One region of the Pseudovibrio sp. SCP20 genome, then DNA from elsewhere that is predicted to be linked to it. Evidence: predicted binding sites of a transcription regulator. Region 1 holds the regulator's gene; each other region holds the start of a gene.
The links. The regulator PhoB, encoded in region 1, activates phosphate uptake and scavenging genes when phosphate is short. The targets are predictions, from matches to a motif close to TGTCATNNANCTGTCAT.

Region 1 (7,747 bases):
AACGCCCCCATCGGGAAGCCACCGCCGATGCCTTTTGCAATCGCCATCAGGTCTGGTGCAACACCAGCCCATTCGTGGGCAAAGAGCTTGCCGGTTCTGCCAACACCCGTCTGGATCTCGTCATAGATCAGCAGCAGGTCGTTTTCATCACAGATCTCGCGCAGGCCTTTCAAGAAAGCCGGATCCATGGAGCGGATGCCGCCTTCGCCCTGAACAGGCTCCAGCATGATGGCTGCGGTTTGCGGGCCAACAATCTTTTTGACTGCTTCCAAATCGCCAGCTGGCACCTGATCAAAGCCTTCCGGTGCTGGACCGAAGCCTTCCAGATACTTTTGCTGACCACCAGCAGCCAGAGCTGCCATGGTTCTGCCGTGGAACGCATTTTCAAAGGTGATGATGCGGTTCTTTTCCGGGTTGCCCTTGGCAAAGTGGTAGCGACGCGCTGCCTTCATGGCACCTTCAGTTGCTTCCGTACCGGAGTTGGTAAAGAACACAACGTCAGCAAAGGTGTTGTCTGTCAACAGCTTTGCGAGCTTTTCACCCTCTGGAATGGTGTAGAGGTTGGTGACGTGCCACAGCTTTTCAGCCTGGCCTTTCAGCGCCTCAACGAGCTTCGGATGCGCATGACCCAAGCCGGAGACGGCGATACCCGAGGCACAATCCATGTATCGTCGACCATCAGCCGCATAAAGCCAGACACCTTCCCCACGCTCAAACGCCAGGTCTGAACGTGCATAAGTCTGCATTAGCGACGAAGTCGTCATTTCTCACTCCTCATGGATTGAGCTCTGGGCTCAAAAATCTTGGTTATTACAAAAACAAAAAACGCCATCTGGCGCTTCATTCAACACCCGAAGGTGTCCGGTTGTAAGGGAAGCGACATATAAACCGCGTTCCCTCAGGGCAGTCAATAACACGTATTGCCAGCAATACCTTACTCCTGTTCAGGAATGGGCAGCCGGCTTTTTGTGCTTCCTATCGGTGCATTCCGGTTGGTCTGCTACCTGAGGAAGGGCACATTGTGGCATTTTTAAATGATGGAGTAGAGGTCTAATCCCCTCTTCACTGGCCAGTTTTTTTCCATATCTCTTAAGGTTTATTCAATACACCTCTAGCGTGTACCGCGTCATATGAAGGTGTCATTCGGCGAGTGCATCTGCACTGCAATTTGTAGTTTACTAGTGTTTTTTACTAGTTGTTTTTCAGTGGTAAATATATGTATTAAATATCAACGGGGTAACGCTATCAGCTCTTACTTTGTGTTGGAAAGAATGCGGTGGAACTTGGTTTAACAAACAGCTCCTATTCTTTAGATTGATAATCTTCTCCCACCACAAGAAGGCTGTTATAGGTAAGTAGTAGTACGGCAATTCTGGGGAAAACCAGAGTCTTCCCCACCTCAATTCTTTGAGGTTATTGCTCGTAGGAACGCCGATATAGTACTGTGCGATAAGAGTTATACACCATCTCGTAGTTACTGATCGCTGCAAGCACACACGCTCAGGTTAGCGGCAAATTCGGATACGTCCGAGCTGAGCGAATACTGTTTTGCGCGCCACTGAAGGAAGACGGGGGCCTTTAATGAGCTGGACAGCAGAACGTGTAGAGTTACTAACCAAGCTTTGGGCAGACGGGTTAAGCGCAAGCCAGATCGCTGGAGAACTAGGCAATGTGACCCGAAATGCCGTAATTGGTAAGGTTCACCGGCTCGGGCTTTCAGGGCGTGCTAAATCAGGGGGCGGTGCAACCAAGACGAGAAAGGCAACTGCCCCAGCGGCAAGAACAGCTTCTCCAATCAAACCGACAGTGACCGAAGCGGTCGCAGCAGCAGCTCCCTCTCCTACTCCTCGACAAGTTCAGCCAACAGTGGCAGGCGCCACCGCTCTTAAAGTTGAGCCAATTGAAACGATCGAGACCGAAATCGCTCCCGTCCCAGTCGCAGAAATCTTTATTCCGGTTTCCGAACGCGCATCCATCCTGACATTGAACGAACGCACCTGTAAGTGGCCAATTGGCGATCCGGGTTCTGAAGACTTCTACTTCTGCGGTCGTCAGTCAGATGCAGGCACACCGTATTGCGCGCATCACCGCAGCATTGCCTATCAGCCAGTCAGCGACCGCCGCAACCGCCGCGCCAGCTAAAACAGACTGAAAGCAAGCGTTATGAGCCGGGTCCAGTGCCCGGCTTTTTGCTGTCTGGATGCCTGTAATGTAACGACTATCCCGCCTGTGGTTGAGGCCTAGTGCTTCTGCGCGCTGAAGGTTTGGCGGGTGACATTGCCCCAGTACGGGTCGTTGTAGCTGTCTTCCTGATAGTGGCCTAATGTGTAGTCGCTTACCACTGCGCGCCAGAAGGCGGTGGCGTGGTCAGCGCCTTCGATCTGTTTGATCTGCCAGTTGCCGGGCATCTGATCAAACAGCGCGCTGGCAAACTGCAGGCCCAGCTTATGTCGTCGGTAGTAAGGCACGACGTAGAACTCACAGACTTCGAACCCCTCCTGCTCATCCTGCTTGATGGCGGCCAGTCCGGCCGGGAGGTCGTTGCTGTACACCAGATAGCCGGTGATGTTGCCTTCCAGCAGCGTGTCCTTGGCGAACAGACCGTTGGCGTCAGGCTGTTTGTGCGTGAGAGGTGAGAACTCTGCCTCGTAAGCCTGGCAGAGATTGTCGTAGATATGAGCGGTTGCTCTATCAACCGTCTTGATTTTCATTTGTTATCCGCATTGTTTTTAGTCTGCACCTCCGGATCAGAGATGCAGCTTCACAATGCGCATATAGCAGAGATCAGTTACCCGACTGCAAACTGGTCGTTGAACGCGTAACCGGCACCGCGGACGGTGCGGATCGGGTCTTTCATGCGGCCTTTGTTGATGGCTTTACGCAGGCGGCCCACATGGACGTCGACAGTGCGCTCATCCACGTAAACATCATGTCCCCACACGCCGTCGAGCAGTTGCTCGCGGGAGTAGACGCGGCCTGGGGCGCTCATGAGGAACTCCAGCAGGCGGAATTCGGTTGGGCCGAGGTGGATTTCGCGGCCAGTTCTGCGGACGCGGTGGGTTTCGCGGTCCAGCTCAATATCGCCGGACTTGAGCATGGTGGAGACAACTTCCGGCAGAGCACGGCGGAAGATCGCTCGTACACGGGCCATAAGCTCCGGGATGGAGAAAGGTTTGACGACGTAATCATCGGCTCCGGTTGCCAGCCCGCGGATGCGTTCAGACTCTTCACCTCGTGCCGTGAGCATGATGATTGGCATGCGTTCGGTTTCTGAACGTGCCCGCAGACGGCGGCAAAGCTCGATACCGGAGAGGCCGGGCAGCATCCAGTCCAGCAAGAGCAGGTCCGGCTGGCTTTCTTGCAGCAGGAGTTCCGCCTCATCTCCTCTTGCGCATACGTCGACATTGTAGCCTTCCGCTTCGAGATTGTATCTCAGCAGCAGGCTTAACGGTTCTTCGTCTTCTACAATCAGTATCTTAGGCATACCCTAGTGCTCTCTTTGCACCTTCTGTTGTAAAGCAGTTTACCGTCATCACTGTGCATGTAAACCACTTTAACCTTTTGTAGTTGCGTCTTTTCTTATCAGAAACGCGAAGCCGCCCTCTGATTTGACACATGAAGTGCCGCGTAATGAACCCGACACTCCAAACCTTTGTTCAACGTGGTCGCCTTCCGGGCTTGCAGCTTCCCAGAGAGCAGCACGTCTCAGACAGCGCTGCTGTCTGCCAGTTCGTCCGTTTTTGGTCGATCAACCGGAAGCTGATTTCCGGAGATCATGTAGTAGATGTTCTCGGCAATGTTGGTCGCATGGTCACCGATGCGCTCAATGTTCTTTGCACAGAACAGCAGGTGGGCGCACATGGTGATGGAGCGTGGGTCTTCCATCATGTAGGTGAGCAACTGACGGAACAGACTGGTGTAGAGCGCATCTACTTCATCGTCACGCAGATGCACGCGCTGGACGACTTCCAGATCACCGGAAGTGTAGGCATCCAGAACGGCTTTAAGCTGTTCCAGCGCCAGATCGGACATGTGTTCTACGCCAACCGCCAACTGTTTGTTGTTGAATTCGCTTTCAATTGCGAGCGTCCGCTTGGCGATGTTCTTGGCCATATCGCCAACGCGCTCCAGATCATTGGAGATGCGCATGGCGGCGATGATGTCGCGTAAGTCGCTTGCCATTGGCTGGCGGCGTGCGATCACGGAGATGCACAGCTCTTCCAACTCGGCCTGCATGTTGTCGAGGCGTCTGTCCGCGGCAATGGTGCGGGTTGCCAGCTCGCGGTCCTGTCTCAGCAGTGCGCTGACGGCATCATGTACAAGTGTTTCTGCGAGGCCGCCCATTTCGACGACACGTCCGGCCAACTCTTTCAGTTCTTCATTGAAGGACGAGACGATATGATCTTTCATCGGATGATCTCCTTAGACCTCCTTGCCTATTATTCTTAACCGAAACGGCCAGTGATGTAATCCTGCGTGCGCTGGTCTTTGGGGTTGGTGAAGATGTCGTTGGTCAGCCCCTCTTCCACCAGTGTTCCTAAGTGGAAGAATGCAGTGCGCTGCGAAACACGTGCCGCCTGCTGCATGGAGTGGGTTACGATCACGATGGTGTAGTTCTGGCGCAGTTCGTCGATCAACTCTTCCACTTTTGCGGTGGCGATCGGGTCAAGCGCGGAACATGGCTCATCCATCAGGATCACTTCCGGAGACACAGCGATTGCACGCGCGATGCACAGGCGCTGCTGCTGACCACCGGAGAGGCCGGTTCCCGGCTCATCCAGACGATCTTTCACTTCCTCAAACAGACCGGCGCGCTGCAGGGAGCTGGCGACAATCTCTTCCAGATCGGCCTTGCTTTGCGCCAAGCCGTGAATGCGAGGGCCGTAGGCCACGTTCTCAAAGATGGACTTCGGGAACGGGTTCGGCTTCTGGAACACCATGCCAACGCGGGCACGCAGTTCCACTACATCAATGCGTGGGTCATAGACATCATCGTTGTCGAGAAGGATGTCACCTTCCACGCGGCAGATGTCGATGGTGTCGTTCATGCGGTTGAGGCAGCGCAGGAAGGTGGACTTGCCGCAACCGGATGGACCGATCAGCGCTGTCACCTGATTTTTGCGTACATCCAGATCCACGCCGTGCAGAGCCTGCTTGTCGCCGTAAAACACTTTCACGTCACGGCCACGCATTTTGAGCGTTTCGCCTTCAGCGGATACGGCTGGTGGGGCGCTTATTGTTGTATCCATTGCACTCTCGGTGTCTGTGGTCATTTCCAATGCCATGATCTTGCCTTTCAAATCACCAGCGGCGCTCAAAACGTTTACGAAGGACGATTGCGATTGCATTCATCGAGATCAGGAAGCCGAGCAGCACCATGATCGCAGCAGAGGTTTTCTGCTGGAAGGCAGGTTCGGGGAAGTCTGCCCACATGAAGATCTGAACCGGCAGTACGGTCGACGGATCCACCGGACTTGCCGGGATATCAACGATGAAGGCCACCATGCCGATCATGAGAAGTGGTGCAGTTTCACCCAAAGCCTGCGCCATGCCGATGATGGTTCCGGTCAAAATACCCGGCATTGCCAGTGGCAGCACATGGTGGAACACTGCCTGCAAGCGGGAGGCTCCGACACCCAGCGCTGCTTCGCGGATGCTCGGCGGCACGGCCTGAAGGGCTGCGCGGGAGGCGATGATGATGGTTGGCAGGGTCATGAGCGCCAGCACCATACCGCCGACGACCGGCGCAGATCTCGGCAAGCCGAAGACGTTGAGGAACACCGCCAGACCGAGCAGACCAAACACAATGGACGGAACCGCTGCCAGGTTATTGATGTTCACCTCAATCAGATGGGTCCAGCGGTTCTTTGGCGCGAACTCTTCCAGATAAATCGCGGCAGCCACACCAATCGGAAACGACAGAGACAAGGTAACGAGCATGGTCCAGAAGGAACCAACAGCTGCACCCCAGATACCCGCCATCTCAGGCTCACGGCTTGCACCGGACTTGAAGAAGATGGAGTTCCACTGGTTCTCGATGGAGCCTTTGGAGACCAGATAATCAGTGTAAGCGATTTCTTTGTCAGAGAATTTGCGGAAGCTTTCCGGTGTTTCCAGCTCTTCAACGCCCCACTGACCAGCAGCGGCGGCGGCATCGGAGCTGAGCGGGATGAAGGCGGTGCCAGTGACGCTGGTTGGCGTGACCTTCTCCGCTTTGATGGTGCCGCCGTTCACGTTCACGAAGAAGCTTGGCATCTTGTTGTTGAGTGTTCCGCCGTTCTCAACATTGGCGAGATGACCCTGCAGAACGGCCAGTTCAGCTTTGCGAGTTTCCAGAGTGGACTTGATTTTCTCAAGAGCTTCTCTGTTGCTCTCAACTTCAGACGTCAGGCGCTGCACAACCAGCGGATCTTTTTCACTTTTCAGGCGGGTTTGGAGGCCTGTGATCTTGGTGTTGACGCTGACTTCAGAACGGCCACGGGCTTCGATCTTGTCTGAAAGCAGTGTGATTTCGTTCTCGTAGTAGGACTTGAGCGCGGCGATGAGTGCACCGAACTCCGGCTTCTCGGCGGTGATGGTCACCTGCCCTTCGGTTCCGGAAACGGTTGCTGCGCTTGTTGTGGCGATCTCGTTTTTCTGCGTGATCAGGCCTTTGACATAAAGGTCTGCGAAATCTGAAAGCGGGATAGCGACTGGACCGGTTCCACCCAGCATGGATGTGTCGGCGACCACCTGCTTTTGCAGGATGACGTTGGCGCCGGAGGACACCAGCGAGTAAAGCACGCGGCGGTTTTTGCGGTCGGATGCAAATGGCAGCTCAGCCTTCAGACCATCACGGATGATCTTGTTATAGCTGGCGCCTGCCGGATTGGCTGGATCAACCTTTTCAGCACTCAGGTTCAGCGGCACGCTCACGTAGTTGTAGGTGAAAGCTGGCAGGCCAGTGCCGACAATTGTGAAGAGCAGCAGAACCAGAAAGGTTGCGGCCAATGCAATGGCACCGATGCCGTAAGCCTTGAAGCGCGCTTCCATGCTGTAGCGCTTTTTCAGGCGCTTGCGAGCTTCGTCTGTCGTATGGACGCCGGAAGGAATGCCTTTGACACGTCCGCCAATTGCGGAACCGGCAGTGTCCTGAGCGATATCAATCATACTGTTCCCTATATTTCTTCACGACGCGCAGAGCGAAGATGTTCAGAGCAAGTGTGATGCAGAAGAGGAGAAGACCGAGAGCAAACGCTGCGAGTGTTTTCGCGCTGTCAAACTCCTGGTCACCGACCAGCAAGGTGACGATCTGCACGGTCACGGTTGTTACTGCTTCCAGTGGGTTCACTGTCATGTTGGCGGCAAGGCCTGCTGCCATCACCACGATCATGGTTTCGCCAATGGCGCGGGAGATGGCGAGGATCAGCGCCGAGACGATGCCCGGCAACGCCGCTGGCAGAACCACACGGCGGATTGTTTCGGACTTGGTGGCACCCAGACCGGCAGAGCCATCACGCAGAGACTGGGGCACGGCGTTGATCACATCATCAGAAAGAGAGGAGACGAACGGGATGATCATGATGCCCATGACAAGGCCAGCGGCCAGAGCACTTTCTGAGCTGACTGACAGGCCAATGCTTTCGCCCCAGCCGCGGATGAATGGTGCCACGGTGAGCGCAGCGAAGAAGCCGTAGACCACTGTTGGGATACCAGCCAGAATTTCCAGAACTGGCTTTGCGATGGCGCGGACCGGAGTGCTTGCGTA
Region 2 (7,747 bases), 1.4 Mb from region 1:
TCTTGCGGCTCAGCGTGTTGGCTACGTTGGCAGTGGTAATGACCGGGTTGGCAAATGGCTCGGTGACATTGGTGCTGATGTGGTAGAGCTGTCTGCTGGAGAGCTGAGTGCGCAGCGCCTGCAAGTGTTGGACACTCTGGTGATTGGTATCTTCGCGTTCCGCAACAGGCAGGATCTGCATGACGGGATTGAAGAGATTCATGACTGGGTGAAGGCCGGTGGCCGTCTGATCACGCTTTATCATCGCCCATGGGATCGCTGGGATGCGGACAAACTTCCGCTGAAACGGCTTGAGATTGGCTCGCCGAGCCTGCGCTGGCGGGTGACTGATGAAAATGCAGAGGTACGCTACCTGAACCCGCAGCATGATTTGCTCAACCAGCCGAACGCCATTGGTGAGACGGATTGGGCGAACTGGCACAAAGAACGCGGGCTGTACTTTGCTAAGAGCTGGGATGAAGCTTATGAGCCGCTGCTGGAGATAGCAGACCCGGATGAAGCGCCTCACCAGGGCATTCTGCTTTCCGGTGTGTTTGGGCAAGGCCAGCACATTCATACCTCGCTTATTCTGCATCACCAGATGGAGAAGCTGGTGCCAGGTGCCTTCCGCCTGATGGCAAACCTTGTCTCAAATGACTCAGGAGAGGGAGAAAACTCCCAAAGAGCTGAGGCTTTGGAAGCGAGCTGATGAACAAAAAAGAGGCGCTGGAATTCAGCGCCTCTTTTGTTTCTTGTCTTAGTCCAGCGTGCGTTTGAATCTCTTGAGGGCCAGCATCAGGAGCACGGCAACGAAAAGGAAGAGCGTGTAGACGCTGACGGAAATCTCATTCCATTCCGCTCCTTTGAGCAGGATCGCGCGGACCACTCTGAGGAAATGGGTGAGCGGAAAGATCTCGCCCAATGCCTGCGCCCAGCCCGGCATGCCTGCATAAGGGAACATGAAGCCGGAGAGTAACAAGGATGGCAGGAAGAAGAAGAACGTCATCTGCATGGCCTGCATTTGAGTGCGGGCGATGGTTGAGATGAAGTACCCCAGCAGCACCAGTGAGAGCACGAATACCAGAATAGCGCCAATGAGCAGCATCAGGTCACCCTCAAACGGAATGCTGAACAGGATGCGACCCGCAACCAGCACCACAGCGACCTGAACTGCGCCCACGGCCAGATAGGGCAGGACCTTGCCGCACATGATCTCAAAGGGAGAAGCGGGCATGGCCAGCAGGTTCTCCATGGTGCCGCGTTCGGTCTCGCGGGTGAGGGCAATGCTCGTCATCATCACCAGTGTCAGCTGCAGGATAACGCCAAGCAGGCCGGGCACGATGTTGTACTGGGTGATGCCTTCCGGATTGTATTTGCGATGAATGATCGTGCTGGACTTCAAAAGATCCTGCTTCAGGCTGGGGTTCTTTTGCTTCACGGAGGCAACGGCGCGTTCAATGATGGAGGGGGCGGAGGCCACTGCCGCACCGGAGGCTGCCGGATCTGTTGCATCTGCCTCAATGAGAGCGTTGGGTGTTCCTGCTTCTGCCTGCTTGGCAAAGTCGCTCGGGATCGTCACCACAAAGGTGACTTCGCCTTTTCTAAGAAGAGTGCGAGCTTCAGACGGAGAGAGGTCTCTATCCGTGAACTTGAAGTACTGGGAGTTCTCCAGTGCGGTGACTGCTGCGCGGGAGTAGGGATCATTTGCCAGAGAGACCAGCGCTGTTGGCAGGCCGCGTGGGTCATTGTTGATGGCGTAGCCAAACAGCACAAGCTGGACCAGCGGTATGCCGAGCATCATGGCGAAGGTGACACGATCGCGGCGCATCTGGATGAACTCTTTGATGAGCATGGCAAAGAGCCGCTGTAGGGAGAAGATGCTGCTCATTGCATGTTGTCCGTGCTGTCGCTCATGAACTTGATGAAGACATCTTCCAGATTGGTTTCTGATTCTTCGATCTGGATGTCTTCGTGCTGCTCAAGTGGTTTGAGCGCGCGTTTCAGGGCCTGAAGGTCTGTTCCTGTGACGTGCAGAGAGTTGCCGAATGGCGCGACTTGCTGCACACCTTTGTTGTTTTGAAGCTCTGGAATGAACCGTTCAAGATTGGGGCCAGTGAGTGAGTATGTGTGCAGTCCGGCATCTGCGATGACATCATGCAGGGAGCCATCGGCCAGAAGTTCGCCGTAAGAGATATAGGTGATGCGATGGCAGCGTTCTGCTTCATCCATGTAATGGGTGGAGACCAGCACCGTCATGCCATCAGCGGCGAGGCGGTGGATTTCCTCCCAGAAGTCGCGGCGGGCTTTGGGGTCAACGCCTGCGGTGGGTTCGTCCAGCAGAAGCAGTTTAGGTTTGTGCATGGTGCAGGCTGCCAGAGCAAGGCGCTGCTTCCACCCCCCTGACAGTTCGCCAGCCAGCTGATTGCGGCGAGAAAGCAAGCCAAGCTTTTCGAGTGTTTCGGTTGTGTGTTTCTTGACGGGCTTCAGATTATAAAGCCGCGCTACAAAGCTCAGGTTCTCTTCGATGGTCAAGTCTTCGTAGAACGAGAACTTCTGCGTCATGTAGCCGACCTGGCTTTTGATCAGCAGGCGGTCTTTGATCAGATCGTAGCCCAGCACCTGACCGTGACCTTCGTCTGGCCGCAGCAGACCGCACATCATACGGATGCTGGTGGTTTTGCCTGAGCCGTTGGGTCCAAGGAAGCCAACTATTTCACCTGATTTGACTTTAAGCGAGACATTGTTGACGACCAACTTGTCGCCAAAGCGTTTTGTCAGGCCTGTGACTTCGATTGCGTTCATTGCAAGCTGTCCAGATCAACGTCAAAAATCTGACCGGGTCTCAACTGAGAATGCGTGGTGATGGGCTTGGCCTGTATTTCGTAGACCAGTTTCTCCCGTGTCTCTAAAGAATAGATGACAGGCGGTGTAAATTCCGGGCCTTCTGCAATATGGGTGATCTGCAGGGCTTGCAGCGTGGTGCAACCGGAGCATCGGGCATTGAATTTGGTGCCAAGCTTCAGCTGGCCGTAGTGCTCTTCCGGCACATAAAAGTGCAGCTTGATGGAGTTGACGGGCAACAGGCTGGCAACAGGAGCCGTCGGGCCTGCCATTTCACCAGAGTGCAAGAACACGTCTGTGACCTTGGCATCTTCTGGAGCGTAGATTTTACGCTTCTCCAGCAGCCATTCTGCCAGATCAACCTTGGCTTTTGCCATTTCATACTGGCTTTCAGCTGCGGCGATCTGGTCCTCACGGGCTGGCAGTTTGGCAACGGAAAGCTGGGCCTTCAGCTCAGTGATGCGGGCCTGTGCTACGAGAAGGGCGGTTTCCACCTCATCAAACTGCGCTTGCGAGATGACCTTGCGGGAGAGCAGACCCTGATATCTGTCGTAGACGTTCTGGGAATGTTTGGCCTGCGCCTGTGCTGAGCGCAGCGTGGCGTTCAGCACGTCAATCTCTTCCGGGCGTTTGCCAAGCTTGAGGTCGTTCAGCGAGGCGAGTGTCTGCTGCAGCTGTGCTTTTGCTTCAGCCAGCTTCATGGTGGCATCAGAGGCTTCCAGCACGGCGATGAGCTGACCCTTCTTGACCAGTTCTCCTTCTTCCACCTTCACATCAGCGATCTCGGAGAGTTCCACGGGCGCAAGCTTGAGGTACTCTCCTTCTACATAGCCGGCTGTCAGGTTGGGTTCTGGCGCACAAAACGCGACCCACCCAGCAACAATGGGAAGTGCGCAGACATTAAGCATGGTCCGGGCCTTTCGACAAATCATCGAGGAGGGCATTGATGGAGCGTGTCAGGATCGCCTTGATCTGCGCCAGCTCATCCGGGCCAACGGCCTGCCACCCCATGCGCTTGAGCACCAGTGGGCGGGCCAGACGGATGTAAAGCAGCTGGCCGATCATGGCGAAGATGGCGAGCTTCAGCTCATCCGACGTGACGGGCTGTCCAGTGGCGCGGCTGAAGAGGGCGGTGACGCGGTCCATCAGCGGTTCAAAGAGCATGTGATAGAGCGTGTCGATCTCATCAGGAGAGTGGAGCACTTCCTTCAGCATAAACCCGATCACCAGCTCTGCACGCTTATTGGTCTGGGTGAAGGTGATCATGCGGTCGATCATCTCCAGAATTTTGGCGCGCGCTTCTTCTGGCGACAGGTGCTCGATGTCCGTGAGCTTTCTGTTCAGGATGACCGAGAGCACATCTCCAATGGCCATGGCGACAAAGTTGATGCAGGCCCGCTTCAATCCGGCCTTGCCATCAAAGTGGTAGGCGATCGAGGCGATGTTCGTTTTTGCGGTTTGCGCGATGGAGCGGGTTGAGGTGCCGGCGTACCCTTCGTGGCCGAAGTGGTAGAGGGCAGATTCAATCAGATCCCGTTTTGTCTTTGCGGAGGGCGTGTCAGATGCCAGCGCTTCGCGCAGTTCGTCAGGGGTAGGGGTGTTTGACATGATGACACCTTCTTATTCAATCAATCGTTTGATTGAAATTTACGCCTGTTTTGTTTTCTTGTAAAGAGGGTGCCCAAAATTTCTGGCTAAGGAGAAATCGGGGAGGTCTGCGATGTTTTGCAGTTTCTACACAGGGTATTTTCTGTTTCCACAGCTACAGTTGCTACTTGCTCTTGAATTTCAGATGGTTCGTGGGTATCTACCCGGGCATGGACACGTGGCCGAGTGGTCGAAGGCGCTCCCCTGCTAAGGGAGTAGGCCCGGAAGGGTCTCGAGGGTTCGAATCCCTCCGTGTCCGCCATCTTCCCTTTACATGTTTAGAGTTGAATATCGTCAGTTGGAGCTGTTGGTGTTGAGCTTGTTGCTGTGGTCATCGCGCCAAGAGCTTCCACCTTTTTCGATTCTTCTTCTAACTCTGCATATCTTGCAGGTGCGCCTACGCGCTGATGCATTTCCCCTCTTTGTCACAAAAACGTAATGCACTGCTTGTTTTGCCAGCTTGGTTGGGGAAGTGGGGTGTGACGGTTTTTTGACGGGGTGGGTTTGAGGAGAGGCGTCATTTGTCTGTAACAATCGCGTGTGCCTAGTACGTGAAATTTTAACAGGCACCGGGGTTGAACTCTTGATCCAGTTTGAAGGCGTTAGAAAAGAATTCGGGGCGCATGTTGCTGTAAAAGGCGCAAGCTTTATTGTCGAGAAGCCCCAGATGATAGGCATCATTGGTCGCTCTGGTGCAGGCAAGTCGACCTTGCTGCGGATGATCAACCGGTTGACGCCTGCCACAGATGGGCGGGTTCTTGTCGATGGCGTGGATGTGCTGGCTCTGCAAGGCGCGCATAAGCGCAGATGGCAGCGTGACTGTGCCATGATCTTTCAGCAGTTCAACCTTGTGCCGCGGCTTGATGTTCTGACCAATGTGATGCTTGGCCGGCTCAATGCACATGACACTGTTTCCAGCATGCTTAAGCTGTTTACCCGGGAAGAACGGGTGCAGGCCCTTTTGAAGCTTGAGCGTTTGGGTATCGCCGAAACGGCTTTGAAGCGAGCAGAAAATCTTTCTGGTGGTCAGCAGCAGCGTGTGGCGATTGCCCGGGCTTTGATGCAGGAGCCGAAAATGCTGCTGGCGGATGAGCCGATTGCATCGCTTGATCCGATGAATGCGCAGGTGGTGATGGATGCGCTGAAGGCGATCAACACCGAAGATGGCCTGACAGTTATTTGTAATCTCCATACTCTTGATACTGCTCGCAACTACTGCGACCGCGTGATTGGCATGCGTGACGGTGAGATTGTGTTTGATGGGAAGCCAGATGAGCTTTCCACCAGCGTTGCCCGTGAGATTTACGGCGCAGATGAGAGCTTTGAGGAGGGGATGACCTCTACGTCTCTTGGCAGCGAAGGTGCAAAGATCGCTGCCCTGGAACTGGCGACACGTGAGGCTTCACCTGTCGTCTCTGCTGCTGAGTAGCAGCGGGTTTTAGATTTTTATTCTGATATTGGAGTGCTCTGATGAAAATCGTCGCTAAAGTTGCTGCAGCTCTTGCTGTCAGCACAACCCTTCTTGCTGCGCCTGTGGCTCTGGCTGAAGAGAAAATCACCGAGTTCCGCATTGGTATTCTTGGTGGAGAGAACGAAGCAGATCGTCTTCGTTCCAACCAGTGTCTGGTTGATCGTTTTGAAAAGCTTCTTGGTGTTCCGGTCAAGCTTTTCCCGGCAGCGGACTATGCTGGCACCATTGAGGGCCTGAAGGGTGGAAACCTGGATTATGCTGAGCTTGGCGCTTCTGGCTATTCCGCAGTTTACCTTTCTGCTCCAGATGCGGTTGAGCCTGTGCTGACCACCAAGCAGACGGATGGTGCGACTGGCTACTACTCTGTGATGGTGGCGCGTGCAGATTCCGGCATTGAAACTCTGGAAGACATGAAGGGTAAGCGCATGGGCTTTGCTGACCCAAACTCGACCTCAGGCTATCTGGTGCCTTCCGTTGCTTTTGATGAAATGGGCCTGAAGCTGGATGAGTACTTCGCGTCTACTCAGTTCTCTGGTGGTCATGAGCAGAATGTTTTGGCTGTTTTGAATGGTGATGTTGATGGTGGTGTGACCTGGGCATCCGGCGTTGGTGAGTGGGAAGAGGGCTACACCTCCGGCAACCTGCGTAAGATGGTTGATAAGGGCATGGTTGATATGTCCGATCTGGTTCAGGTGTGGAAGTCACCTCTGATCCCGAATGGTCCGCTTGTAGTACGTAAGTCTCTGCCAGCTGATGTGAAACAGAAGGTTGTTGCCTCGTTGAAGTCCATGGTGACCGACAACACCGAGTGTTTCTACTCCGCACAGGGCGGTGAGTATGCTGACTTCGTGGATGTGAACCATGACTTCTACAAGACCATTGTTGAAGCGCGCCGCCGTAAGATTGAAGCGAAAAAAGCTAACTAACTCTCATTGATTATTGAAGGGCGCGGATCTCACCGCGCCCTTTCTTTATGAGGGTCGCGAGGGCTCTCAGTTTTTTCCTGTTTGGAGGATGTTGAAGTGGCCGCTCATCTGGCGCTTGCCGAAGCTTCCCGTCTGGCCGAAATCTCTCAGGCCTATGAGCGAGTTGCCCGGCGCCGTACTCTTTATACAATAACACTGCTCGGGCTTTGTGCTTTGAGCATTTTCGGCGGCTTATATATTGCCGACGAGGCGAACTCCGGTGGCTTTTGGGCCGGGTTGGATAAATTCTTTGATTATCCGGTAGAGCTTTTCGTCGGGGCCTATGAAAAGGGATTGGTTGGTCTCTTCGGGCTTGTGCTTCAATACCTCCCTTATCTTCTGGAGACAGTGAACATTGCGCTGGTCTCTACGCTTCTGGCTTTCTTTCTTGGTGGTGCGCTGAGTTTTGTGGCCAGCCGCAATCTGGTGAGCAACCGGTATATTGTTGGTGTTATGCGCCGTGTGATGGATATCTTCCGTGCGTTTCCTGAAATCGTGATTGCGCTTTTGCTGGTGCTGATTTTCGGGCCGAGCCCGGTTGCTGCAGTGATTGCAGTGACCACGCACACGATTGGAGCTTTGGCCAAGCAGTTTTCTGAGGTGAATGAGAACTGTGACCTGAAGGCTGTTGAGGGGATCCGCAGTGTGGGCGGTAATTGGCTGGAGCAAATCCGCTTTGGCATTCTGCCTCAGGTGCTGCCGAACTTTCTTTCTTATGGATTGTTGCGCCTGGAGGTGAATGTTCGCGCCTCGGCCATCCTTGGATTTGTGGGGGCAGGTGGCCTTGGAGCCGAGCTGAAAATGGTGGTGGATTGGAACTACGGTGCCGACATTCTCGTCATTA
Region 3 (7,747 bases), on a different contig from region 1:
AAGCACCACCTCAGCCCCAAGCGCCTTGGTGCGCTGGATCTTCAGTTCCGGCGCATCTTTCGGCATCACGATAGTGGCCGGGAAACCCAGGATCTTGGCCGCAGCAGCCACACCTTGTGCATGGTTGCCGGAAGAACAGGCCACAACACCCGCAGGCCGCTTATCCTCCGGAATAAGAGAAAGCCGATTGAACGCTCCACGAAACTTGAAGCTTCCGGTTCTTTGCAGGTTTTCCGCTTTGATGAAAACGCGGCCATTCACCCGCTCATCCAACACCGGAAAGTTCAAAAGCGGTGTCAGACTGGCATAGCCCTGCAGCCGTGTTTTAGCTTTTTCAATTTCGGAAACGGTGAGTTCAACGGGACTGGAAACATCTAAAACCATAAGAACCTCGATAACTGCAATATGAGGCTATCTATAACACGCAAAATTACGCAGGCTGATCTTAATCTGAAACACCCCCAAGGAGATCCGCTCAACCATTCAGGTGATTTCCGACAGATCCCTGACCTGCTCCAGCACCCTGCCGAAACCCGGCAGGCATCGCCGGATCATACGCATGCTCAGCATTGGCGAGAAACTGCTCAGCACTCGCTCGCCATGTAAACCGCAGAGCAACATCCCGGCAGTGGTCACGGGAAATCTCCAGCGCCTCTAATGCCGCTGCCTGAAGATCATTCTTCAGCACCCCGGCCCCGCTGTTCCCGATCACGTCAATCGGCCCCATCACAGGAAACGCCGCAACCGGCGTCCCACAGGCAATCGCCTCCAGCAACACATTGCCAAACGTATCCGTCAGGCTGGGGAACACAAACACATCCGCATTGGCGTAATACTCAACCAGCTCATCCCCCTCAACAGGCCCTGTAAACAGCACCTCAGGATACGCCAGCCTCAACTCCTCCAGCTGCGGCCCGCCACCAACAACCACCTTGGTGCCCGGCAAAGCCAGTTGAAGAAACGCCTCAATATTCTTCTCAACCGCCACACGTCCCACATAAAGAAACCGCGGCCCTGGCAGATGATCCAGCCGCGCGGTCCGTAAAGGCCGGAACCGCTGATGATCCACCCCACGCGACCACCGCAGCAGGTTCTCAAATCCCCGCATCCGCAAATCTGCTTCCAACGTCCCCGTCGCCACCATGCATCCCTGCCCACTGTTGTGGAACCGGCGCAGCCACGAGTAGCTGAAGGACAACGGCACCGGATAGCGCGCCTGCAAATACTCAGGAAAACGCGTGTGATAGCTCGTGGTAAAAACCCGCCCATCCCGCTTCGCCACCTGCCGTGCCATCAACCCAAGCGGCCCCTCAGTCGCGATATGCAGATGATCGCAGTCGTACTTCTCGATAAACCCACGCACGATATGAGGCAGCGTCAGGCTCAGCCGGATCTCGCCGTAAGATGGCATCGGCACACTGTGAAACGACTGCGGTGTCAGAAACTCAACGCGAATTCCCATGCGCCGCAACTCAACAGCCAACCGCTCCAGCGTCCGCACAACACCGTTGATCTGAGGCTTCCACGCATCGGTGACAATCAGGATCGAACTCATGCCGCCACCCGACTGCCGGAACTCTCCCTCGAAGGCTCAGTAGCAGCCCGCTTGCCATCCCCCCAACGGATCAACTCAAAGGTTCCGTCAAAGTTCTCGGCAACAGCGGTGCAGCTTTCCACCCAGTCACCCGTATTGATGTAATGAATGCCGTTGGTCTCGTGATCCGCCGCATGGTGAATGTGACCACAGATCACCCCATCCACCTTCTGCCGCTGTGCTTCGGAAACCAGCGTCTCCTCAAACTTGCCGATGAAGTTGACCGCATTCTTCACCTTCAGCTTCGCCCAGGCAGACAAACTCCAATATGTCAGCCCCAGCTTGCGGCGACAGTAATTCAGCACCGTGTTCAGGTTCAACGCTGTCACATAGGCCCAGTCCCCAAGGAATGCGAGCCACTTGGCGTGACGCACCACCACGTCAAACTGATCGCCATGAATAACCAAATATTTCTTGCCGTTGGCTCCTTCGTGGATGAACTGATCCACGACCTCCACCCCGCCAAAGTGGATGCCAAAGAAGTCCCGCAGGAACTCATCATGATTGCCGGGAATGTAGACAATGCGTGCGCCCTTGCGCCCTTTGCGCAACAGCTTCTGCACCACGTCATTGTGAAGTTGAGGCCAGTACCAAGACCGTTTCAGACGCCACCCGTCGATGATATCTCCAACAAGATAAACCGTGTCAGCATCGTTATGCTTTAAAAAGTCCAGCAGTAAATCTGCCTGACATCCGCGCGTGCCCAGATGTACATCAGACAGAAACAAGCTTCTGTACTTTTTGCTAGTAGAATCCCCGGTCACCACAAAGCCTCCGGAATAAGAAAACCTTCTTTCCTTTAAATTGATTCACAAGAAACAAATATGACAGGATACATTTACTCGAACTTTGCAGTTTCTTGCTTGAACCTCAAGCAACATTACTCCCCGTTTATTAGGGGATAGAAAAGCAAGTCCATGCAATTCAAGTGATTATTCTATTCGCTTGCTAAGCTTGAAGGTCACTGGCTCAAATTCCTCAGAGCCAGTAAGCTGCCTGCCAGAACGCATTGATTCAGTGGGATATTCAAATGAACTTGGGAATTGAGGGGCGCAAAGCCATCGTCTGCGCATCCAGCCGTGGCCTGGGATTGGGTACAGCAAAAGCGCTGGCAGAAGCCGGATGTGATCTGGTGATCAATGCACGCAACGAGCAACTACTCGATCAGATCTCCAAGGATCTGTCTGCAAAGCACTCCATCTCTGTCACTCCGGTTGCTGCTGACATCTCCTCTCCAGCAGGCCAGCAAGCCGTCCTCAACGCCTGCCCAAACCCGGATATCCTCGTCAACAACAACGGTGGCCCACCGCGCCGAGACTTCAAGGAACTGGATCGCCAGTCCATTCAGGATGGTGTTATCCAGAACATGATCACCCCGATTGAGCTGATCAAAGCCGTCATTGATGGCATGGCAGAGCGCAAATTTGGCCGCATCGTCAACATCACCTCCATGTCTGTGAAGATGCCGATTGAGGGCCTCGATCTTTCCAGTGGCGCCCGCGCTGGCCTCACCGCATTCCTGGCAGGCGTCTGCCGTCAATACGCACAGCACAACGTCACCATCAACAACGTCCTGCCCGGCAAATTCGACACCGACCGCCTGAAAGGGGGCTTTGAACGTCAGGCAGAACAGACCGGCATCTCCATTGAGGAAGCAAAGCGCCTGTCTTCAGAAGAGATCCCAGCCAAGCGCCTCGGCAATCCTGAAGAGTTCGGCAAAGCCTGCGCCTTCATGTGTTCCGCCCATGCTGGTTACATCACCGGCCAGAACCTGCTGCTCGACGGCGGCCTCTACCCAAGCGCATTCTAAAACAAAACCGCCTCCCCAAAGTATCACTCTGGGGAGGCGGCCAGATGAGCGAACAAAGCTCTTAGAACTTCAGACGAGCACCCAGACTAACAATATCCACGTTGGTGTCATTCACCGGCCCCTGAATGGTAATCCCTTCATAGAATGGATGATCCGGGTTGATGTTGATACTCTCGCTTTCCGGGAACAGGTGCGAGTAACCAATATCCACTTCCAGCCAGTCCTCATAGAAATAACTCAGCCCGGCACTGATCCAGAACCGGTTCGCATCCGGCAGACGAGGCGTCCGGTTGGCTTCATCAATCGGTGACCACTCGTAAGCCAATCCAAACCGACCCGTGAAGTTCTCGGTAAAATCATACTCCGTGCCAAGCGAGATGAAGTAACCGTCGTTGTATTGGAACGGCAGCTCAGAAACCACCTGATCCTGCAGGTTGAACACCGGGAAGGTGCCAAACCGTGACCAGTGCGTCCACTCAAACGTACCCATCCCACGCCAGCGCTCATTCAGCTCTTGCTGGAAGGAAACCGTCACCGTCTCCGGCATGATGATGTTTGCGCGAATGGGTGTTGGCGCATTACCGCCGACCACAAGCCGACCTTTGAGGTTGTGTTCAATGGGCGAGCGATAGCCAATACCAAGCTGTGTACCTTCCCACGGCTTGAAAAGAGCCCCAACAGTTGCACCAAATCCGAGGTTGTAGTCTTCACCCCGCAGTTCCGCTGTAGGGGAGTTAGCAGCAATTGGTGGAACACCCGTCGCTGACTTCAGCCTCACCTGCAAATATTGAAGCTGCCAACCAACCCCAACGGAGAACTTCTCGGTAAGCTCATAAGCTGCCATCGGCGTAATATTGACAGAAAGCACACGGGAGGACCGCGCATAGACCTGCCCCGCCCACTCAATTTGAGGTTTGGTTTCAAAACCATAAGGTGCATTGGAACTGACACCAAGGGTGAGGCGCTCATCCACTTTCCAGGTGCCATATCCTGCAGGCACCCAAGCATCCACGCCAATATCACCTGAGGAGTAAGGCACTCCACTGACTGGAATATTCAGCGCATCAATGGTCGCCGTATCCAGATCAATCGTGGCACGAGGAAACACAACGGTCTGGGAGGTTTCCACCTGTATGCCGTCATGTCCTGTCATCGTTGCTGGGTTCCAGTACATACTGGAAAGGCTTTTTGAGACTGTCGCATTTCCGGCAAAGGAAAGGCCTTGGAACCAGGCAGATTGCTCACGAACAGCAAAAGCACCGGCGAAGGCATCAGAGGCAATCAGCAGCGTGGAGAGACTGGCGATCGTAATGGGCAGATATCTGGACATGCACGGTACTTTCTGTTCTCAAGAAAACAATCAAGCAGCGCCATGATCAAGTTACGAGTTACTTATTGATTCGGCTCTTACAACTAGAATTCCAAATATTATCAAATTCTTGCACTGGTAGTTTTAAAGGTTTACCCGCCCACCTTCACAAAACATCAATGGCAGTAGATGCTCCATGCATTTAGTTATGCGTATTTCGTGCAAGTAAACTGAAACATTTTCTGTGGCAAAACTTCCACATAACAAAAGACCCTCCGAGTGGAGGGTCTTTTAAACGTAGTTTGATGAGCCGGTTAGCTTCTTGCAGCGATGTTTTTGCCCAGCGAAAGGGCACTCCAATCCGCAAGAAGCCCCTGCGCTTCTATGTAACTCTCATAAATCTTGCGAGCCATTTTGTCTTTCTGGGTATAGATATCCAGCACCTCAATGCTGGTCTCCTTCAAGGCAGTAAGAACCTCTTCAGGGAATTCGCGCACCTCCACACCATGCTCTTCCTGCAGCACCTTCAGGCTCGCTGCATTCTGTGCATTGGCTTCAGAAAGCGCCAAGTCAGCCTCCACACGGCAAGCCTCTTCAACCACCGCCTGAAGCTCAGGAGAAAGACCTTCCAGCGCAACCGCATTCACAATCGCTTCGCCAGTACCGTTTGGCTTGTTAAAGCCCGGACCGTAGTAGTACTTGACCAGTTTATGGAAGCCCAGCGCACTGTCAGTCCAGGGTCCGAGAAACTCAACGCCATCCACCACATGGGTCTGCAAGCTGGTGAAGATTTCGGCAGCTGGAATGTTGACCGGGGTAACACCAAGTTTGCGCAGGATCTCACCACCGAGGCCAACCATGCGCAGTTTGCGACCTTTCAGGTCATCAAGTGTCTCAACAGGCTCACGATACCAGCCCGCCATGGTAGGACCGGCATTACCGGCCATAAACGGCTTCACGCCAAACGGCGCGTAAAGCTCATCCCAAAGTTCCTGACCACCCATCTGATCCACCCAGGCAGTATGCTCCTGAGGCAGCAGACCGAAAGGAACGGTCGTAAAAAACACTGAGCCCGGCATCTTGCCAGCCCAGTACAAAGCAACGGAATGGCCCATCTGTGCAGTGCTGCTTGAAACAGCGTCAAACACCTCAAAAGCCGGAACCAGCTCACCTGCAGCAAACAGGCGCACACGCATCCGACCATTACTCATGATGTTGATGCGATCACAAATGCGTTGCGCAGACATTCCTGGGCCCGGCAGGTTCTTCGGCCAGCTGGTCACCATGCGCCATTCGATCACCGGTTCAGCATCCTGAGCCAGAGCAGGTGCAGCAAGTGCAGCGCTACCGGCAACTGCCCCAGCAGTTAGCCCCAGCGCCTGTCGGCGGGTCAGATTATTATCTTTGTTCTTGGTCATTATCTCCGCCTTTTATTCAGACCAGAATTCGTGGAAATGGTGCACAGGCCCATGTCCCTCGCCTACGTCAAGCGTATCTGCAGCTTTAATCGCCTGACTAATATATTCTTTCGCTTCGCCAATGGCGTCTTGCAGCGCCAGCCCCTTGGCCAGTTCCGCCGCAATCGCAGAAGACAGGGTACAGCCAGTCCCATGTGTGTTCTGCGTTTTATGTCTTGGCGCCGTGAACCACCTCTCCACATCGCGGGAGAGGAAGAGGTCATCACAGGTATCATCAGATCCGTGTCCGCCTTTCAGCAGAACCCCATTCGCACCCATGTCCAGCAGAAGCGAAGCTTGGCTGTGCATGTCTTCACGGGATCCGGCCACCGGCTGGTCCAGCAAAAAGGCCGCTTCCTGCATATTCGGCGTAATCAACGCCGCCATGGGAAACAGCTTCTGCTTCAGGACCGCAACGGCTGAGGTTTGCAACAAAACATCACCAGAAGTTGCAACCATCACCGGGTCAAGGATGACGCGCTTAACATCATATTCCGCCAGCTTTGTGGCAATAACATCGATAATCTCTGGCTGTGAAAGCATGCCGATTTTCACGGCATCCACCTTCAGGTCAGAGAAAACAGCATCCATCTGGTCCGCCACGAATGCTGGCGGCACATCATGAATGGCTGTCACACCTTTGGTATTTTGGGCCGTCAGTGCAGTGATCACACTGGCCCCATAAACACCGCGAGCCGAAAAGGCTTTCAGGTCTGCCTGAACGCCAGCACCACCGCCTGAATCCGAGCCCGCAATTGTGACTGCAATCGCACTCATTAGGCCAATACCCCACCTTTATTATTCATTGTTTCGAGCTTGAGGCGCTCGTTGAATTGGTCAGCCTTCAAGCCATAGAGGGTATCGATGAAAGCTGGAGTGAAGCTTCCCGGCCCATTTGCCTGCTCTGCGGCAATCTCGCCGCATACACCATAGACAGCCAGCGCCGCAACCACGGCAAGTTCCTGATCCGGCTCAACAGCAGCAAAACCCGCCAGTACTCCCCCCAATGCACAGCCGATACCGGTCACCTTGTCCATATAGGCATGACCGTTGCCGATGGTGTAGGTTGCCTCCCGGCCAAACACGGCATCTTCATTTCCGGTGCGCACAAGCAGCGTATCCTCACGAACCGCACCGCTCAGCCCGGCGCTCTCAGTCATGTTCGCTTTCAGGATGGAGATGTTGTCCTGCAAAATGTCCTTCGCAAACTCCATGCGAATGTCAGTACGATCCACTTTAACCGGGTCCAGCACCACGGGGATAGATTTCTTTGCAGCATTCTCCAGCCCCAACCGGATCCCATGCCGGCGCTTACCATCCAACGTCCCAAGGTTGACCAGCAACCCATCGACACCCTGAACGAATGCAGGAATTTCATCATGAGCGGCTGTCATGGACGGTACAATGTTACAGGCCAACATAATGTTCGCGGTAATGCTCTGCGCAACAGAGTTCGTCAGGCAATGAACCCGCACACCACGCTCACGCAGGTTCTCAAACACTTGCCAGAGATCTTCAGCTTTGTAGGACATTTTTTTCGCTCCCCTATTGATTACGGCGGGAACGATTACCTTGGT
Region 4 (7,747 bases), on a different contig from region 1:
CACATTGAGCAGGCAAAATCTGAGCTGGGCGTGAAGTTCGTTGAGGTGGATAAAGCGCCATTCATTGAAGCTGTCTTGCCAATGCATGCAGAAGCAGCGGAAAAATCTGAAAGAGTTGGCTCCCTGATCACACGCATCAAAGCGTTGACCCAGTAAGCCCTCTACAAGAATGCGAAAGGCCAGAGTAACAACGCAGATCTCTGGCCTTTTGTCTCGCTTGCAAATCTGCTTTATTTAGTATCTTAAGCGTGCAGCAATCATTAAAAATACGCCAACCGCGCAGGCATGGGAGAACAAGCGAAATGGATGGTCAGCGCCGCCGCTATCAGGAAGTAGCTGAAGTCTTGCGCAAAGAACTGAGCAACGGAACGTTCAAGGTCGGTGATCGCCTGCGCCCGGAACGCCAGATTGCTGAAGAAATGAACGTCAGTCGCTCGCTCCTGCGCGAAGCTATGATCATGCTCGAGATTGAAGGCTTGATCGATGTGCGTAAAGGTTCAGGCACTTATGTCGTTCGCCTACCGGATACAGATCAGGTTACTCCCACTTCCAATCTGGAAGACATCGGCCCATTTGAACTGCTGCAGGCACGCCAGCTGATGGAAAGCAACATCGCTGCCTTCGCAGCATCCATGGTCACCAAGGCCGATATCCTGCGCATGCGCGATGCTCTGGAACGGGAACGCGAAGACCTTGCCAAAGGCTCCGGTGGCTACGAAGCAGACGAAGAATTCCACCTTCTGATCGCAGAAGCTACTCAGAACTCCGTTTTGGTCGACATGGTCAGAAACCTCTGGCAGCAGCGCACCCGCTCCAAAATGTGGGACAAACTGCACGAACGCATCTTCGACCACACCTATCGCGAAGAGTGGTTGAACGACCATCAGGACATTCTGGACGCCCTTCAGCGCCGCGATCCGCAGGCAGCAAAACAGGCGATGTGGCAACACCTTGAGAACGTCAAGAAGCGCCTCATGGAGCTGTCTGACGTGGATGATCCAGCCTTTGATGCCTACCTATTCCAGCAGGATCCACTGACACCCGCGTAACGCACCAACGGGCATTCATAGAGCACATTTCATAATACCGTTGCCAAATGGGGATTATATCTTTGATAAATTCCCATAGACGTTTTGCACCCTTTACACCGGGTTGCGTTCGCGAGATGTTTACTACGTAAAATCAACAAGAGTGGGATGGAACACGCTTCCACATCGCACGCTGTGCTTAAGGTGGTCCTGCGATCATGCACGAGATTGAGCTCAAACTTTCCGTCGATGAAGCAACACTGGCGCAGCTGATCAAAGCCAAGCCACCCAAAGGCTTTGCAGTCAGCGAACAGTCGACTAAAAAGCTCCGTTCAGTCTATTACGACACGCCAGACCACACGCTCAAAAAAGCACGCATCTCCCTCAGAACCCGCCACAACGGCACCAACTGGCTGCAAACCATCAAGCAAGGCGGCGGCATGCAGTCCGGGCTCTCCAAACGGATTGAGCTTGAGCTGCCCATTGGTGGGATCGAACCAGACTTTGATGCGATCACAGATGAGGAAGCTCGTCAGAAGCTCCTGTCTTTGCTGCAAGATAAAGATTGGGGCATCCTTTTTGAAACCGCCATCTCCCGCACGCTGACCTACTACACCGACAAAGCTGGTGCGAAGATCGAAGTCGCTTTCGACAGCGGCATTGCCAGAACGAAAACGGACGAGCATCCCATCCACGAAGTGGAACTGGAGCTCATGGAAGGTCCGGTCGAGAGCCTGTACAAACTGGCTGGGGCTCTTATGAAAGATCGACCAATTCTGTTTTCCAACAGCAACAAAGCAGGAATCGGTTACCGGCTAGCAAGTGGTCAACCACCTGAGCTCCCCTCAGAAGCGCAGCATTCCAATTACATCGAGCTGGAACCAGAGGAAAGCGCCGGGTCCGCCCTCCAGAAAATCCTTGGCGAATGTCTCAATCAGATCGTCGCCAACCGCTCCTGTGTTTTGCAGCAAAACATCTCTGAAGGCCCGCACCAACTGCGCGTTGGCCTCCGCCGTTTAAGAAGCGCCTTCAACATCTACAAGGCAGCCTTACCAAACAACGAAATCATCACTGACCTCGATGCCTCCGCAAAGCAACTGGCAACAACGGCAGGAAATCAAAGGGATATCGATGTGCTGGTGGAAGACATCATCACACCCGTCATTCCTTTATTACCAGACACCCACTCCGTCGAACCGCTCTTCGAAGCCATCAAACTGGCCCATGTGGAAGCGCAGGTTGAGTTGAGGCAAGACCTGATAAATCCGCAGCTGAACAGCTTCCTGCTACAGCTGGGGGAACTCTCTCACAGCCCGGCATGGAAAGAAAATCTGGGCCTGACAGACACCAGAAAACTCGACCTGTCGATTCAGACTTTCGCACAAAATGCCCTCTCCAAACGCTGGCGGGCCTGCGAAAAGCGGGCAGAGAACCTGCAGGATCTTACGATTGAGCAACGCCATGATCTGCGAAAAGCGCTCAAAAAAATGCGTTACACCGTTGAGTTCTTCCGCTCGCTCTACGAGCCAGAAGATTTACGCATTTTCCTTAAGTGCCTGAAGCGCCTGCAAAATACCTTCGGCTACCTGAATGATGTAGCCATGGCGGACCGTCTCGTCGCGATGAAGCTTCCGCAATCTTTACAAAACAACGAAGTCTCAACAGTCATCGGCTTCGTCGCTGGCTGGCATCAGGCCCGTGCTGACAACGCTTGGCTGGAAGCACAGGAACGCTGGAACGCCGCTGTAGAAGCTCCAAAATACTGGCTCTGATCTAGGCTCAGTCGTTCCTGACAGTCAGATGCATCCGGTCAGCCGCCACATAAGCCCGTCCGATTTGTATAGGCGCACCGCTCGCATTCACATTGATGGACTCCATCACAAGCACAGGCGATCCTTCGGAAATCTTCAGCAGCTCCGCATTGTGCACACTACAAAGAGCCGCAGTAATCCGCGTTTCTTTGCGCCGGTAATCACCGAAGCCATACTTCTCCATGATCTTCGTGATTGAGTTGGTCTCCCGCAAATCAGCAGGCAGGTTTGGGAAGCAAGCCACCTCAAACCAGCGCGTTCCTGCGATAACCGGCGTCCCATCGGCATAGCTCACAGACTCGCATTTAAACAGCGCGGTACCAAGGTCAACCTCCAGCAATTCAGCGGTGTAAGCATCTGCGCCCACCTCTGTTGTGCGGAAGATATCCCCATAAACCTCTTGCGCCTGACCCGACAAATTCTCCGAAAAACGCGTGCGCGGACCAATGGGATAAACCAACGGAGCCCGGGCAACAAAGGTTCCCCGCCCCTGATCTGAACGCAGAAAACCTTCTTCAATCAGCGTTGAAATTGCTCGGCGAACCGTATGTCGGTTCACCTCAAAACTTTGAGCAAGCTCTTGTTCTGTAGGAATTTTCTCACCTTCAGACACCTCAGCACGCGAAAGCTCAGTGCGCAGCACTTCTGCAATCTGCTTCCACATGGCAACACCGGCACGTCGCTCAATCGGAGAAAAATCAAATTTCATCGGATTCGTCATGTCTTCGTCATGAAACAACACTACTCAGTTGGCGAGCAAAATATTTGTCTATACAACTAGACAATATTTATTCTAGCTTAGCAACCAAATTCAGGCGTGCAGACCAACCTCCTGATCAAAGCGTCACCACACAATGCCAGAGAACCAGCGTGTTCCTGAAAGTCAAAGGGGCTGAAATGACGGCAAGTTCGCTCAAAGAGCATACACCCGAAATTGCAGCTAGGCAGAATGCCATGGGCATTCTGGCCAAGGCCTCAGCGCAAGATCTTGCTGAAGTCTGGAACAAACTCGGTCTGGAGCCGAGCTACACCATTATCCGTCCAGCAGAAATCGGATTGGTGATGGTCCGTGGCCGCGCAGGCGGCACCGGTGCTCCCTTCAACATGTGCGAAGCGACTGTCACCCGCTGCGTCATCGCCCTTGAAGACGGCACCACCGGTTTTGGTCAGGCCCTTGGCCGGGACAAGCAAAAGGTTCTGCAAGCCGCACTGGTCGATGCCCTCTGGCAACAGCCCGAAAACCGCGAGCTGATTGAAGCGAAAGTTCTTCAGCCACTGGCAAATGCTCAGGAGCAAGCTGAAAACGAAACACGCGCTGAAGTCGCCGCCACCAAAGTGGACTTCTTCACCATGGTACGGGGAGAATGACATGAGCACGCAAACCGCAACTTCAGTTTTCGCAAAAGCACCCGCTCCCGGCTTTGCAGATCCAGTCCACAACGCCCAGTCCATCTTCCGCTCCACCATGAACGCATTGGCACAGCCAGGCACAGTGCATCAGCTGGATGATCTGACACTCACGCCTCCAGCACCATTGTCCGTCGCAGCAACTGCACTGGTGCTGACGCTCTGCGATTACGATACGCCTTTATGGCTGGACCCTGCGCTTGCAGCAGGGGAGAGCGTCAAAAACTACATCCGCTTCCACACAGCAGCTCCCTTTGTTGAAAGCCCTGCAGATGCAGCATTCGCATTGGTTTCAAACACCAAACTCTTACCAGCTATCGCAAGCTTCTCAGCAGGAACTGCTGAGTATCCGGACCGCTCAACCACAATCATCCTGATGGTCGACAAACTGACCGAAGATACCGGTGTCACCCTCAAAGGCCCGGGTATCAAAACTGAGAAGCAGTTCAGCATCTCACCTGCGCCAGCAACTTTCTGGCAGCAGATGCAAGACAACAGCACACTTTATCCGCTCGGCATCGACGTCATCTTCGCCGGAGCCAATCAGGTCGCAGGCCTGCCACGCTCTACGAAAATCACCGGTTTGGAGGCTTAACCCATGTATGTTGCTGTGAAAGGTGGCGAAAAAGCTATCCGAAACGCCCACAAACTCATGGCTCGGGATCGCCGTGGTGATACCAGCATCCCATCCCTGAGCCTCAAGCAAATCTCCGAGCAGCTCTACCTCTCCGTCTCCCGCGTGATGGCAGAAGGCTCACTGTACGACGCAGAACTGGCAGCACTGGGCATCAAGCAATCTCGCGGCGATCTTATCGAAGCTGCCTTCCTGATGCGCGCCTACAGAACAACCTTGCCACGCTTCGGCTACTCCAAACCAATCGACACGGCAAAGATGCTCATCCGTCGTCGCATTTCTGCGACTTACAAGGATCTACCCGGCGGACAGCTGCTTGGCCCAACCTTCGACTACACCCAGCGCCTGCTCGATTTCAAACTAGCCGCAGATGGTGAAGCACCAGCACCAGAAACTCAGGAGTTCAAGAAGGAAGAGGTTGTTCCTCGTGTCACCGATCTTCTCAATGACGAAGGCCTCATTGAAGAAGACGAGCCACTCGCACCAGATGCACTGGTTGGCGACATCACCCGCGAACCGCTCACCTTCCCGGCTGATCGTGATCTGCGTCTGCAAAACCTTGCCCGCGGAGACGAAGGCTTCTTGCTGGCTCTTGGTTACTCCACCCAGCGCGGTTTCGGCAGAACTCACCCATTCGCAGGTGAAATCCGCCTGGGAGAAGTTGAAGTTGACTTCTTCATGGAAGAACTGGGCTTCGAGGTGCCACTAGGCACCATGACAGTCACCGAATGTCAGATGATCAACCAGTTCAAAGGCTCCGCTTCCGCGCCACCGCAGTTCACCCGTGGGTATGGTCTGGTTCCGGGTCAAGGTGAGCGCAAAGTCATGGCTATGGCTCTCGTAGACCGCTCTCTACGCGCTGAAGAACTAGGCGAAGAAATCGACTCTCCAACACAAGATCAGGAGTTCGTCCTCTCTCACTCAGACAACGTTCAGGCCACCGGCTTCGTTGAGCACCTCAAGCTGCCCCACTACGTGGACTTCCAGTCAGAGCTGGAGTTGATCCGCAAGGTTCGCAAGGAATGGCAGGAAAAGCGCGAAGCAGCTGAACAGGAACTCGTTGCGGAGGCAGCACAATGACCGAGCACGTTGAGACACAAGGCATCTCCGGCGAGCACTACAACTTCGCTTATCTGGATGAGCAAACCAAACGCATGATCCGCCGCGCAATCCTCAAAGGCATTGCGATCCCCGGTTATCAGGTCCCCTTCGCCGCCCGCGAAATGCCAATGCCATACGGCTGGGGCACCGGCGGCGTGCAGGTCACTGCGGCAGTCATCGGCAAAGACGATTGCCTGAAGATGATCGATCAGGGTTCCGATGACACCACCAACGCTGTCGCCCTGCGCAACTTCTTCGTTGAGACCACAGGCGTGGAGACGACCACCAAGACCAAAGACGCCAGCGTCATCCAGACGCGTCACCGTATTCCGGAAGACACGCTGACCAAGGATCAGGTGCTGGTCTATCAGGTCCCAATCCCGGAACCTCTCCGCTTCCTCGAGCCTCGAGAAACCGAAACTCGTAAGATGCATGCGCTGGAAGAATACGGCCTCATGCATGTGAAGCTCTATGAAGACATCGCCAAGTTCGGACACATAGCAACCGCTTACGCCTATCCGGTCATGGTGCAGGATCGCTATGTGATGGACCCATCTCCAACGCCGAAGTTCGACAACCCGAAGATGGACCAGATGGAAGCACTCCAGCTGTTTGGAGCTGGCCGCGAAAAGCGCATCTACGCCATCCCGCCACATACCAAGGTGGTGAGCCTCGACTTTGAAGATCATCCCTTTGAAGTCACCAAGTTCGAACAACCCTGCGCCATTTGTGGAGCAGAAGGCGTCTATCTGGATGAGGTCATTCTGGATGATGACGGCAACCGCATGTTCGTATGCTCTGACAGTGATTTCTGCGAGGACCGCCGCGAAGCAGGCCATGTTGGTCACCTGGGAACCAACCCGCTGGAAGCAGAAGGAAACGACTAATGTCTCTGCCTATTCAAAGCACTGAAGACCTTCCGCTGCTTCAGGTCAGCAACACAACAAAACTCTATGGCGGTCGCATTGGCTGCAAAGATGTCAGCTTCGACCTCTATCCGGGTGAGGTGCTTGCCATCGTAGGTGAGAGTGGCTCGGGCAAAACAACGCTGCTCAACTGCCTCGCAACGCGCCTCACCCCAACCTCTGGCTCGGTCAACTACCGCAACCGCATGGGCCAGATGCGCAATCTCTATGAGATGAGCGAAGCAGAACGCCGCATGCTCATGCGCACTGACTGGGGCTTCGTCCACCAACATCCGGCAGATGGCCTTCGCATGACGGTCTCAGCAGGGGCAAACGTCGGTGAACGCCTCATGGCGGTCGGTGCGCGCCACTACGGCAACATCCGTGACACCGCAACTGATTGGCTTGGCCGCGTTGAGATCGCAGAAGACCGCATCGATGATGACCCACGCGCCTTCTCCGGCGGCATGCGCCAGCGCCTTCAGATTGCGCGGAACCTTGTCACCGGCCCGCGCCTTGTGTTCATGGATGAACCAACTGGCGGTCTCGATGTTTCCGTGCAGGCTCGGCTGTTGGATCTTCTGCGCGGTCTTGTGACAGACCTCGGCCTCTCCGTGATCATCGTAACCCACGATCTGGCAGTAGCCCGCCTGCTCTCACACCGTATTCTGGTTATGCGCCACGGCCACGTGATCGAAAGCGGTCTGACAGATCAGGTGCTGGACGACCCGCAAGAGAGCTACACCCAGCTCCTCGTCTCCTCCATTCTGCAGCCTTAAGGACAAGACGATGTCAAACACACCCAAAACGAAAGTGCTCGTTTCAGACCTTGCCAAGTCCTTCAAGATGCACCTGCAAGGC

Region 2: a site for PhoB is predicted at 4,983-4,999, ahead of phnC (phosphonate ABC transporter ATP-binding protein). Genes of this name have one in related genera too.
Region 3: a site for PhoB is predicted at 2,408-2,424, ahead of AC3CB2_RS13720 (UDP-2,3-diacylglucosamine diphosphatase). Genes of this name have one in related genera too.
Region 4: a site for PhoB is predicted at 3,555-3,571, ahead of phnF (phosphonate metabolism transcriptional regulator PhnF). Genes of this name have one in related genera too.

What each region holds. Positions count from the first base shown of each region.
Region 1 is NZ_JBYMDH010000001.1:354,865-362,611, reverse strand. It holds gene AC3CB2_RS01660 (aspartate aminotransferase family protein) at 1-764, opposite strand, end outside; gene AC3CB2_RS01655 (GcrA family cell cycle regulator) at 1,582-2,142, shown strand; gene AC3CB2_RS01650 (GNAT family N-acetyltransferase) at 2,241-2,711, opposite strand; gene phoB (phosphate regulon transcriptional regulator PhoB) at 2,789-3,484, opposite strand; gene phoU (phosphate signaling complex protein PhoU) at 3,706-4,410, opposite strand; gene pstB (phosphate ABC transporter ATP-binding protein PstB) at 4,446-5,249, opposite strand; gene pstA (phosphate ABC transporter permease PstA) at 5,302-7,149, opposite strand; gene pstC (phosphate ABC transporter permease subunit PstC) at 7,142-7,747, opposite strand, start outside.
Region 2 is NZ_JBYMDH010000001.1:1,779,516-1,787,262, reverse strand. It holds gene AC3CB2_RS07885 (PIG-L family deacetylase) at 1-688, shown strand, start outside; gene AC3CB2_RS07880 (ABC transporter permease) at 737-1,867, opposite strand; gene AC3CB2_RS07875 (ABC transporter ATP-binding protein) at 1,864-2,781, opposite strand; gene AC3CB2_RS07870 (HlyD family secretion protein) at 2,778-3,728, opposite strand; gene AC3CB2_RS07865 (CerR family C-terminal domain-containing protein) at 3,721-4,428, opposite strand; tRNA gene AC3CB2_RS07860 (tRNA-Ser) at 4,640-4,729, shown strand; gene AC3CB2_RS07855 (hypothetical protein) at 4,746-4,880, opposite strand; gene phnC (phosphonate ABC transporter ATP-binding protein) at 5,051-5,896, shown strand; gene phnD (phosphonate ABC transporter substrate-binding protein) at 5,938-6,864, shown strand; gene phnE (phosphonate ABC transporter, permease protein PhnE) at 6,961-7,747, shown strand, end outside.
Region 3 is NZ_JBYMDH010000003.1:231,448-239,194, forward strand. It holds gene AC3CB2_RS13710 (threonine ammonia-lyase) at 1-384, opposite strand, end outside; gene AC3CB2_RS13715 (glycosyltransferase family 4 protein) at 476-1,555, opposite strand; gene AC3CB2_RS13720 (UDP-2,3-diacylglucosamine diphosphatase) at 1,552-2,358, opposite strand; gene AC3CB2_RS13725 (SDR family oxidoreductase) at 2,625-3,404, shown strand; gene AC3CB2_RS13730 (OmpP1/FadL family transporter) at 3,466-4,734, opposite strand; gene AC3CB2_RS13735 (TRAP transporter substrate-binding protein) at 5,028-6,131, opposite strand; gene thiD (bifunctional hydroxymethylpyrimidine kinase/phosphomethylpyrimidine kinase) at 6,144-6,947, opposite strand; gene AC3CB2_RS13745 (hydroxyethylthiazole kinase) at 6,947-7,702, opposite strand; TPP riboswitch at 7,743-7,747, opposite strand, start outside.
Region 4 is NZ_JBYMDH010000006.1:232,807-240,553, forward strand. It holds gene AC3CB2_RS21470 (TRAP transporter substrate-binding protein) at 1-156, shown strand, start outside; gene AC3CB2_RS21475 (FCD domain-containing protein) at 303-1,049, shown strand; gene AC3CB2_RS21480 (CYTH and CHAD domain-containing protein) at 1,247-2,800, shown strand; gene phnF (phosphonate metabolism transcriptional regulator PhnF) at 2,808-3,548, opposite strand; gene phnG (phosphonate C-P lyase system protein PhnG) at 3,737-4,207, shown strand; gene phnH (phosphonate C-P lyase system protein PhnH) at 4,209-4,841, shown strand; gene AC3CB2_RS21500 (carbon-phosphorus lyase complex subunit) at 4,845-5,960, shown strand; gene AC3CB2_RS21505 (alpha-D-ribose 1-methylphosphonate 5-phosphate C-P-lyase PhnJ) at 5,957-6,868, shown strand; gene phnK (phosphonate C-P lyase system protein PhnK) at 6,868-7,665, shown strand; gene phnL (phosphonate C-P lyase system protein PhnL) at 7,676-7,747, shown strand, end outside.